DNA from 2 places in the Ruegeria sp. AM9 genome. Region 1 is predicted to be linked to the other one. Evidence: riboswitches for the same ligand, from Rfam matches in the RefSeq annotation. Region 1 holds a riboswitch; the other holds the start of a gene.

What was found. Region 1 has a riboswitch for thiamine pyrophosphate ahead of thiD (bifunctional hydroxymethylpyrimidine kinase/phosphomethylpyrimidine kinase). Riboswitches for the same ligand answer to the same signal wherever they lie in the genome.
Region 2: it holds a riboswitch for thiamine pyrophosphate, as region 1 does, so the genes downstream of both, thiB (thiamine ABC transporter substrate binding subunit) here and thiD (bifunctional hydroxymethylpyrimidine kinase/phosphomethylpyrimidine kinase) in region 1, are expected to answer to the same signal.

The regions. Positions count from the first base shown of each region.
Region 1 is NZ_JBQFWY010000003.1:140,901-146,383, reverse strand. Features, by position in the region: gene ACR0DO_RS07925 (thiamine phosphate synthase) at 1-161, opposite strand, end outside; gene ACR0DO_RS07920 (thiazole synthase) at 158-922, opposite strand; gene thiS (sulfur carrier protein ThiS) at 925-1,119, opposite strand; gene ACR0DO_RS07910 (FAD-dependent oxidoreductase) at 1,103-2,080, opposite strand; gene thiD (bifunctional hydroxymethylpyrimidine kinase/phosphomethylpyrimidine kinase) at 2,077-2,880, opposite strand; TPP riboswitch at 2,926-3,032, opposite strand; gene dnaJ (molecular chaperone DnaJ) at 3,309-4,463, opposite strand; gene dnaK (molecular chaperone DnaK) at 4,538-5,483, opposite strand, start outside.
Region 2 is NZ_JBQFWY010000026.1:194-5,676, reverse strand. Features, by position in the region: gene ACR0DO_RS19245 (thiamine/thiamine pyrophosphate ABC transporter permease ThiP) at 1-1,339, opposite strand, end outside; gene thiB (thiamine ABC transporter substrate binding subunit) at 1,315-2,295, opposite strand; TPP riboswitch at 2,328-2,433, opposite strand; gene ACR0DO_RS19235 (bifunctional aconitate hydratase 2/2-methylisocitrate dehydratase) at 2,602-5,388, opposite strand.

The sequences.
Region 1 (5,483 bases):
CCATGTTCGCGGCACAGATCGCGTGACAGGGCAATCTGGTCGCGCACCACCGCGTCGGGCTGATCCTTGATCCGCAACTGCACGAGTTGCACACCCAAGGGCAGCATCCGGCGCAGCCACTCCGAATGACCGAAGATCGGGTAGAACCGGTCGAGCCTCATGACAGGAACGCCTTTCCGATCACCGGGGTGGAAGGTTCGGCCATATCGCGTGCCTCAATCGGGTCGGCCTGATGGGCCAGTTGCCCCGCCTCGATCGCCAGCATCATTGCGCGTGCCATGGCTGCGGGGTCTCCGGCCCGGGCCACAGCTGTGTTCAGTAGGACCGCGTCATATCCCAACTCCATCGCCTGCGCCGCGTGGCTGGGCAAACCGATCCCGGCGTCGATCACCAGCGGCACGTCCGAGAACTCAGCCCGCATCGCGCGCAGAGCGTATTCGTTGCTCAGCCCCCGTCCCGATCCAATCGGCGCGCCCCAGGGCATCAGTACCTCGCACCCAGCTTCAAGCAGGCGCTCGCCGACGATCAGATCATCGGTGGTGTAGGGAAAGACCTGAAACCCGTCCTCGGTCAGAATGCGGGCGGCCTCGACCAGTTGGAACACATCCGGCTGCAGGCTGTCGGTATGGCCGATCAGTTCCAGCTTGATCCATTTGGTATCGAACACCTCCCGCGCCATATGGGCGGTGGTCACGGCCTCTTTGACCGTGTGACACCCGGCGGTATTGGGCAGGACCAGCACGCCCAATGCGCGGATCATCTGCCAGAATGTCTGCCCCGCCCCGGATTCGCGCCGCAGTGATACCGTGGCAACCCCGGCTCCACTGTCCCGAAACGCCTGTTCCAGAGTCGCGGGGCTGGGATATTGCGCCGTACCCAGCATCAGGGGGTTGGGCAGAGAGGTGCCGTAGAAACTCTTCATCTTCAGCCCCCCTGCATCGGCGCGACAACTTCGATCCGGTCGCCGTCGGTCAATGTGTGGGCCATGCGCAGACCCAAGGGCACGAAATCCTCATTCACGGCCGTTGCCACCCGCCCCGAGAATCCGCATTCGACCAGCAGCTCCGTAAGAGTTTCAGCCCGCACTTCGCGCGGTTCGCCATTAAGCACGATCTTCATCGACCATCTCCGAATGTTTGTTGTCCAGCGCCAGATCCGCCACGCCCTGCGCCAGCGCCGGGGCCAGCAGATAGCCGTGGCGATAGAGGCCATTGGCATAGATCGTGCGCCCCAGCCGTCGAATACGCGGCAGGTTGTCGGGAAAGGCCGGGCGCAGATCGACGCCAATCTCCAACACTTCGGCCTCACCAAAAGCAGGGTTCAGCGCATAAGCGGCGCTGAGCAGTTCCAGCATCGACCGCGCGGTGATGCGGCTGCTGTCCTCGCTTTCGATCATCGTCGCGCCCAGCATGTAGACGCCGTCCCCGCGCGGCACGATGTAAAGCGGCATCCTCGGGTGCAGCAGACGCACGGGCCGGGTCAGGGTCACGTCCGGGCAGCGGATCACCAGCATCTCACCCTTCACGCCGCGCAGATCATGCAGCACCTCGCGGGCGTGCAAACCCCGGCAGTCAATTGCATTTTCAAGCCGTGAAGGGGCAAGTTTGCGGTGGAATTCGACGCCCTGGTCCAGCAGTTGCCCATGAAGGTCCCGCAAGGCCCGGCGTGGGTCCAGATGGGCTTCATTCGTGAAATGAAGACCCTTGGCGAATCCGTGCAAATCAGGCTCTAATTGAGCGATTTCGGGTTGAGTGACCTCGCTGTACCCCTCAGTCCGGCGGGCAAACCGGCGCAGATCAGGCAGATCGCGCGGGTTGGCCACAACCAGCGTTCCCTGCCGCTCCACTGGCGTGCGCGCCGCCCACCAATCCAATGCAGCTTGCCCCAACCGCAGCACAGGTTCCTCGGCGTTTTCATACTCACACCACGGGGCCAGCATGCCGCCCGCCCACCAGGAACACCCATGCGGACCCGGAGGGCCTGCGGGATCAAAAACCTGAACCTTGGCGCCCCGCGAGACAAGCTCGCTGGCCACTGCCAATCCGGCCACCCCGGACCCTATGACCGACCAGACCGTCACGCGGGCCAGACCCGGTGGAAGTGATGCACCGGCCCGTGCCCCTGCCCGATCATCAAACCGTCCGCCCGGGCGATCGCCCCCTGCAGGTAGTCATGCGCCTGCGCAGCGGCATCAATCAGGCCAAGCCCCCGAGCCAGCCCCGCCGCAACCGACGACGACAAGGTGCACCCTGTACCATGCGTGTTTCGCGTCTCGCGTCGGGGGGCGGTGAACTCGGCCACCAGACCAGCGGCATCGACCAGCATGTCACGGCAGACATCCCCGCGGCCATGTCCCCCTTTCATCAGCACCGAACCTGCACCCAGCCCGCACAAGGCCAGCCCTTGCGCAACCATCTGGTCAGACGTTTCGGCCTCGGCACTCTCCAACAAACAGGCGGCCTCGGGCAGGTTCGGGGTCAGCAACGTAGCTTGTGGTACAAGAATATCGCGCAAGGTCTGCACCGCGTCCTGCGCCAGCAATGCATCCCCGGATTTGGCAATCATCACCGGGTCCAGCACAACCGGGCCATCAAACCGGGCAATAGAGTCCGCAACCGTCTGTATGATCTCTGGTGTCGCCAGCATCCCGATCTTGATCGCACCGACGTCCAGATCGGTCAGAACCGCCTCGATCTGGGCGGACACCACATCCAGCGGAATCCCATGCACCGCTGTCACGGCCCGGGTATTCTGCGCCGTCACCGCCGTGATCACGCTGGCGCCGTATACGCCCAATGCGGACATCGCCTTGAGATCCGCCTGTATCCCGGCCCCGCCGCCACTGTCCGAGCCCGCAATAGTCAGGGCAATATGCGCCATATCGTTGCTCCATCATCAATGGGCAACGCAGCATGGAAAACGTCTGTAGTGTATACGACCGTTCCCTACGCCGGTATTGCCCGGATCAGGTTCGATGGGTTAGCGCATTCACGCCTCTCAGCCCCTTGATCGGGGCACCCCAACGGTTGGGCGGACAATCTCAGGCAAGGGGGAGAAAATCAAGCGGCAATCTTCGGATCGTAAGACCACATCCGGCAGGTAAATAAGACCAACCTATACGCGCGCAATGAATTGAAGGAATTTAGCGAGGCTCTGCCTCGCGCTCCGGGATATTTTCAGACAGATGAAGTCCGGATCCCCTGCTTCATCTGTCTATAAATATCCCGGGGGAGTCGCCCAAAGGGCGGCGGGGGCAGAGCCCCCTTAAGCGAAAGGCCGCCCCAATCGGTGCGGCCTGTTTTGTTGTATCAGCCTTTCATCCCGTCCCAGAAGGACTTGACGGATGAGAAAAAGCTATTTGATTCCGGATGGTTATCTTCACCCAGATCATCGAACTCTTTCAGAAGTTCTTTCTGGCGGCTGGTCAGGTTGACCGGTGTTTCCACGGCCAGTTCGATGAACATGTCACCAACACCGCCACCGCGCAGGGCAGGCATACCCTTGCCGCGCAGACGCATCTGACGGCCCGATTGGCTGCCGGCCGGTATCTGCACGCGACCGCGCCCACCGTCGATGGTGGGCACTTCGATCGATCCGCCCAGCGCGGCTTTGGCCATGCTGACCGGCACGCGGCAATAGAGGTTTACACTATCGCGCTCGAACAGTTTGTGATCGGACACTTCGACAAAGATATACAGATCACCCGGAGGGCCACCGCGCATCCCGGCCTCACCCTCGCCTGCTAAACGGATACGGGTGCCGGTTTCGACACCGGCAGGGATGTTCACGGACAGGGCGCGTTCTTTTTCCACGCGGCCTGCGCCACCGCAGGATTTACAGGGGTTCTTGATGATCTGGCCCAGACCCGAACAGGTAGGACAACTGCGTTCGACGGTGAAAAATCCCTGCTGCGCGCGGACCTTGCCCATGCCTGAACAGGTCGGGCAGGTGGTCGGCTCCACGCCGCCTTCGGCACCCGAACCGTCACAGGCCGAACAGGCCACGGCCGCAGGCACGCTGATGGTTTTCTGCAGGCCCGAGAACGCCTCTTCCAGCGTCACACGCAGGTTATAGCGCAGGTCGGACCCGCGCGCGGCACGACGGCCGCCACCGGCGCCACCGCGCTGGCCACCCATGAAATCGCCAAACAGATCGTCGAACACATCCGAGAACGCGCTGGAAAAATCGCCCTGACCAAAGCCGCCACCGGGACGACCTCCGCCACCGCCCATGCCGTTTTCAAAGGCAGCATGGCCAAAACGGTCATAAGCGGCCTTTTTGTCGGCATCGCGCAGCACGTCATAGGCTTCGTTCGCTTCCTTGAACTGGGCCTCGGCGTCCGGGTTGTCCTTGTTGCGGTCGGGATGCAATTCCTTGGCTTTCGTGCGAAAGCCCTTCTTGATCTCGTCCGCCGATGCGCCCTTGGACACGCCGAGCACATCGTAGTAGTCGCGTTTTGACATCAGTGTTTCCTTCTGCCTCAACGTAATCGGGCCGGCCCGGCAACCGGACCGGCCCGCATTGGCCCGGTTACCCGTTAGTTACGCTTGTCTTCGTCCAGGTCTTCGAACTCGGCGTCGACAATGTCGTCATCACCAGCCGGAGCGGCATCCGCCGCCGCGGGCTCATCCTCGGCCTCATCGGCTTGCGCCTTGTAGATGGCTTCGCCCAGCTTCATCGCGGCTTCGGTGACGTTCTGGATGCCCGACTTGATCTTGTCGGCATTTTCGGTTTCCAGCTCGTCCTTCAGCGCGGCAATCGCCAGCTCGATAGCTTCGATGGTGGTCGGGTCGACCTTGTCGGCGTGCTCTTCCATCGACTTCTCGGTCGAGTGGATCAGGCTTTCCGCCTGGTTCTTGGCGTCGACCAGCTCGCGGCGTTCCTTGTCGGCTTCCGCGTTCTCTTCGGCGTCCTTGACCATCTTTTCGATATCGTCATCCGACAGACCACCCGAGGCCTGGATGGTGATCTTCTGCTCTTTGCCGGTGCCTTTGTCCTTGGCCGAAACCGAGACAATACCGTTGGCGTCGATGTCGAAGGTCACCTCGATCTGAGGCATACCGCGCGGCGCGGGCGGGATGTCTTCGAGGTTGAACTGACCCAGAATCTTGTTGTCCGCAGCCATTTCACGCTCACCCTGGAACACGCGGATGGTCACGGCGTTCTGGTTGTCTTCGGCGGTCGAGAAAACCTGAGACTTTTTCGTCGGGATCGTGGTGTTGCGGTCGATCAGGCGGGTGAACACGCCACCCAGCGTTTCGATACCCAGCGACAGCGGGGTCACGTCCAGCAGAACCACGTCTTTGACGTCGCCCTGCAGAACACCGGCCTGAATGGCGGCGCCCATGGCGACCACTTCGTCCGGGTTCACACCCTTGTGCGGCTCTTTGCCGAAGAACTTGGTGACCTCTTCGATGACTTTCGGCATCCGGGTCATACCACCGACCAGAACAACCTCGTCAATGTCACCCGCCGACAGACCG
Region 2 (5,483 bases), on a different contig from region 1:
CTGCGGCAAAACCGATTTGCGGGCGCATTCGGGGCAGCAGAATTCGGGTGAGGAACGTCTTCTTGTCCATATCCAGTGACAGTGCCAGCCGCCCATGCCGGGTGACCACGTCCCGCGCGGCGGGCACCAGAATACGCAGGGCGAACGGCAGCGCCATAACCGCATTTACCAGCGCCGTGACCGGCAACGCCAGTGCGGTGGGATTGGCCACCGGGCGGATCAGGATGAACAGGCCGGTGCCGATCACCAAGGGCGACGCCGCCAGTCCCAGAATACCGCTGAGTTCAACAATACCGTACCGCCCGGTCGCAACGGCCGTGGCCATGGGCAAGGCCAGCATCAATAGAACCGCCGTGCTGGCCGCCGCCACCAATACCGAGGTCAGCGCGGCGCGGAACACCAGCGCAGGCATCTCGAACAGCCCAGAGAGCCCCGAAATCACCACCGCCGCCAAAGGCAGCAGCAGAAACGCCGCTGCGGCCAGAATCCAAAACGCATCAAGTATTGGCGCACCGCCATCCCAGCGGCGGATGGCCCGGTCCAGACCTGCTCCGAACCCGTCGCCGCGCGAAAACTTCAGGGCCGCCAGCGCAGCCGCTGCGGTCAGGGCCAGTTGCAACGCCGACAGCAATGCCGCCCGGCCAAGGTCGAAATCATAGGTAAAGGCCTGATAAATCGCGAGTTCGATCATTGTTGCCCGCGGTCCCCCACCCAAGGTCAGGGCGACGGCAAAACTGGTCAGACAGATGGCAAAGATCACCGCCAGCACGCCGGGCAGGATGCGCCTCAGCATCGGCAGCTCGATCAGGCGGAACATCGCCATGCCGTCACAGCCCAACTGCGCGGCCAGACGAAAGCGTTCAGCGGGGATTTCCTGCCACGCCTGCAAGATCAGCCGAGTAGCCAAAGGCAGGTTGAAGAACACATGCGCCAGCACAACGCCGTGCAACCCGTAAATCCGCATCGGCGGCAGGCCGAAAACTCCCAAAATATCCGAAATCCAACCCGCGCGGCCAAAGACCTGCAACAGACCGAGGATCGCCACGATGACCGGCAGAATAAACGGCGCGCCCAACAGCGCGATCAGCACCCGCCGCCCCGGAAACCGGCGCCGGGCCAGCGCCCGCGCCACCGGCACTGCCAGCGCCGCGCTGAACAGGGCCGACAATACCGCCTGAACAAGTGTGAACCGCAGCGCAGCCCAATCCGCCGGGCCGAAGCCGCCCGCTGCCTCGGCTCGCAGGGCAACAGCGGCAAGGGTCCCCAGAATCAGCGCGGCCACCAAAGCCGCCGCGCCAACGCCCGGCCAGGGGCTTACTGGCTGAGCGCGCTCAGCCATTCCGCAAGCGCCTGATCCCGCACAGCGGCGGCCTCATCCGGAGAATACAGCAGGGATTTTTCCGGCTGAATCAGCGTGTCGAATCCGTCGGGCAGCCCTGCTGCCGGAGTCACCGCCGGATACATCCAGTTGGTGGTCGGAATGATCTGCTGGAACGCGTCCGAAACCATGAAGTTCAGGAACTGATCCGCCAGCTCCGGCTGATCGGTCCCGGTCAGCTTTGCCGCGACCTCGACCTGCATATAGTGACCTTCGTCAAAAGCAGCCGCCGCTTTGCTGGCGTCTTCCTCGGCGATCAGGTGATAGGCAGGCGATGTAGTGTAGCTGAGAACCATGTCGGCCTCACCTTCCAGAAACAGGCCATACGCCTCGGACCAGCCCTTGGTCACGGTCACTATATTGTCGGCCAGACCGGTCCAGACATCTGCCGCCTCATCGCCATATGCCGCCTGCACCCACAAAAGCAGCCCCAGACCGGGGGTCGAGGAGCGTGGGTCCTGAATGATGATCTTGGTGTCACCCTCGGCCAGTTCACGGAAATTCGCGGGCGCCGCAGCATCGGCGTTATGGACAAAGGCGAAATAGCCCCAGTCATAGGGCGCGAACACCTCATCCGTCCACTCGATCGGCAGCGTGTATTCAGCGCTGACCGAGCTGGGCGCAAACAGGCCGGTTTCCTTGGCCGCATTGATCAGGTTGGTATCCAGCCCCAGCACAACGTCAGCGTCCGAGTTCTCACCCTCAAGCCGGATGCGCGACAACAGCGCCGCGCCGTCCTCGACGCCGACAAGGTTCAGCTCGCAGTCACAGACGGCCTCAAACGCCTCTTTCACCTGTGGGCCGGGGCCCCAGTCCGAGACAAAACTGTCATAGGTATACACGGTCAGCTGAGGTTTATCGGCCGCAATGGCCGTGGTTGCGCTCAGGAGTCCCGCAGCAATCATCAGATGTTTCATGTCATCCTCCATTGCGGCGAGAGGGCAAGGATGGATGAAACCGTCACCTTTCCCTCCGCCGGTTCTAGCCGGTTCAGGTTCAACGGGTTCGCCAATGGCATCTCAGCGTGGTCGCGCCACGCACCCCGAGGTGAGGCTCTGACTAGGCGGGAACCGACCAAAAGACAACCCGCCTGTTGGTTGGGTTTCACCTATTTCACCCGCCCGGTTCGTGTTTTTACATCACCGTGGTCAAGCGGGCGGGATCAGGAAATCCGCTGTCGGAAAACGTTCAGGCCGGTTCGTGATGAACCGGCCTGACTGGTCTTAGAAATGCGCTGATTTGGTGTTTTCCGGCACCACGGGCGGGGCGAACTTGGTCAGGTCGATGCCTTCGACCGCCGCCTTGTACTCTTCGATCTTCGGCGTTCGGCCCAGGATGGCCGACAGCACGACAACCGGGGTCGAGGCCAGCAGGCTTTCGCCTTTCTTGTCCGGTGCATCTGCCACGACGCGGCCCTGGAACAGGCGGGTCGAGGTGGCCAGAACCGTGTCACCCTTGGCGGCTTTCTCCTGGTTGCCCATGCAGAGGTTACAGCCGGGACGCTCGAGATAGAGAATGTTCTCATACTCGGTGCGCGCCTGCGTTTTCGGGAACAGGTCATCGAACTCGAAGCCCGAGTATTTCTCGAGCACTTCCCAGTCGCCCTCGGCCTTCAACTCGTCGATGATGTTGTAGGTCGGGGCTGCTACAACCAGCGGCGCCTTGAATTCGACCTTGCCGGTTTCCTTTTCCAGGTTCTTCAGCATCTGCGCGACGATCTTGATGTCGCCCTTGTGCACCATGCACGAGCCGACAAAGCCCAGATCCACCTGCTTTTCTGCATTGTAGTAAGAGATCGGGCGGATCGTGTCGTGGGTGTAGCGCTTGGAAACATCGGCGTTGTTGACGTCCGGGTCGGCGATCATCGGCTCGACGATCTGATCCAGATCGACGACAACTTCGGCGAAGTATTTGGCGTTGTCATCGGGGCGCAGAGCCGGATTTTCACCCGACTTGATCTCGGCAATGCGGGCGTCCGCGATGTTGATCAGCTTTTGCAGCATGCCGTTTTCATGCTCCATACCCTTGTCGATCATGATCTGGATGCGCGATTTGGCCAGTTCCAGCGAACCGATCAGCGTGTCGTCGTTCGAAATACAGACCGAGGCTTTGGCCTTCATCTCGGCGGTCCAGTCGGTAAAGGTAAAGGCCTGATCCGCCAGCAGCGTGCCGATATGCACCTCGATCACGCGGCCCTGGAACACGTTGTCGCCATGCTGTTCCAGCATCTGCGCCTGGGTGGCGTGCACCACATCGCGGAAGTCCATGTGCTCGGCCATGTTGCCCTTGAAGGTCACCTTGACCGATTCCGGGATCGGCATCGAGGCTTCGCCGGTGGCCAGCGCCAGTGCCACGGTGCCCGAGTCAGCCCCGAAGGCCACGCCTTTCGACATGCGGGTGTGGCTGTCGCCGCCGATGATGACCGACCAGTCATCCACGGTGATATCGTTCAGCACCTTGTGGATCACGTCGGTCATCGCGTGATAGACGCCTTTCGGATCACGACCGGTGACAAGGCCGAAATCGTTCATGAACTTCATCAGGCGCGGCGTGTTGGCCTGTGCCTTGGTATCCCAGACCGATGCGGTGTGGCAGCCCGACTGATAGGCGCCATCAACGCTGGGCGCCACGACCGTTGCCGCCATCGCCTCAAGTTCCTGCATGGTCATCAGGCCGGTGGTATCCTGCGAGCCAACGATATTTACCTTGACGCGCACATCCGAACCGGCGTGCAAGGTCTTGCCCGGCGTGGTGCCGACCGCGTTCTTGTTAAAGATCTTCTCGACCGCAGTCAGGCCCTGGCCTTCGTGGCTGATTTCCTTCGACGGGGCAAAGACCAAGGGAGCTTCGACGCCCAGCGTTTCGGCCGCAAATGTCTGCAGCTTCTTGCCGAAGACAACGGCGTAAGACCCGCCCGCCTTCATGAACTCCACTTTCTGCGGCGTGAACGACGCGGACACATCGGCCAGCTCTTCGCCATCTTCGCTCAGCAGCTTGTGGTCTTTGGTGTTGATCTTCAGAACCGTGCCGGTTGCCACCGAATAGGCCTCTTCCAGGATCGGGTTGCCGTCATTGTTCAGGATCGCGTTGCCGTCTTCGTCAACCTTCTTGACCCAGTTCTTCAGGTCGATGCCGATACCACCGGTCACGCCAACGGTGGTCTGGAAGATCGGAGAGATACCATTGGTGCCTGCCACGACCGGCGCGATGTTGACGAAAGGCACGTAAGGGCTGGCCTGCTTGCCGGTCCACAGCGCCACGTTGTTGATCCCTGACATGCGCGACGACCCCACGCCCATGGTGCCTTTTTCCGAGATCATCATCACGCGGGCATCAGGATGCGCTTCACGCAATGCGCGAATCTCGGCCTGGGCTTCCGGAGTGCTGAAACACTGGCCATGCAACTCTCGGTCAGAACGCGAATGCGCCTCGGCGCCCGGCGACATCAGGTCTGTCGAAATATCACCTTCACCGGCGATGTAGGTCACGACTTTTACTTCTTCGTCCAGATCAGGAAGCTTGGTGAAGAACTCGGCCTTGGCATAGCTTTCCAGAATGTCCTTCGCCACCGCATTGCCGGCCTCGAACGCGGCCTTCAACCGGTCGGTGTCGGCGTCATACAGGAAAACCTGCGACTTCAGCACGTCGGCAGCCTGACCCGCAATCGCAGCGTCATCGCCCAGGGCCAGGTCCAGCAGAACCTCGACCGAAGGGCCGCCTTTCATGTGCGACAGCAGTTCGAACGCGAAGGGAACCGAGATTTCCTCGACAGCGGCCTCGCCCAGAATGATCTCTTTCAGGAACTTGGCCTTTTCACCTGCGGCGCTGGTTGTGCCCGGCAGCGTGTTATAGATGAAAAAGTTCAGCGACTCCGCCCGGTGTGCGTTGCCGGTATCCTTGATCTGGCCGACAATCTCTTTGACAAGTGCACCATCATCGATGGGCTTGGGGTGCAGCCCCTGTTCCTTGCGGGTTTCGATTTCGCTGAGGTAGTCTGTATAAAGGCTCATGGCTGATCCGGCTGTTTGCAATTGGTGACGCTATGTGCCGGATTCGCGGTGTTCTGACCAACCCGGCAATCATTTGTATGCGGCGGTATACCATT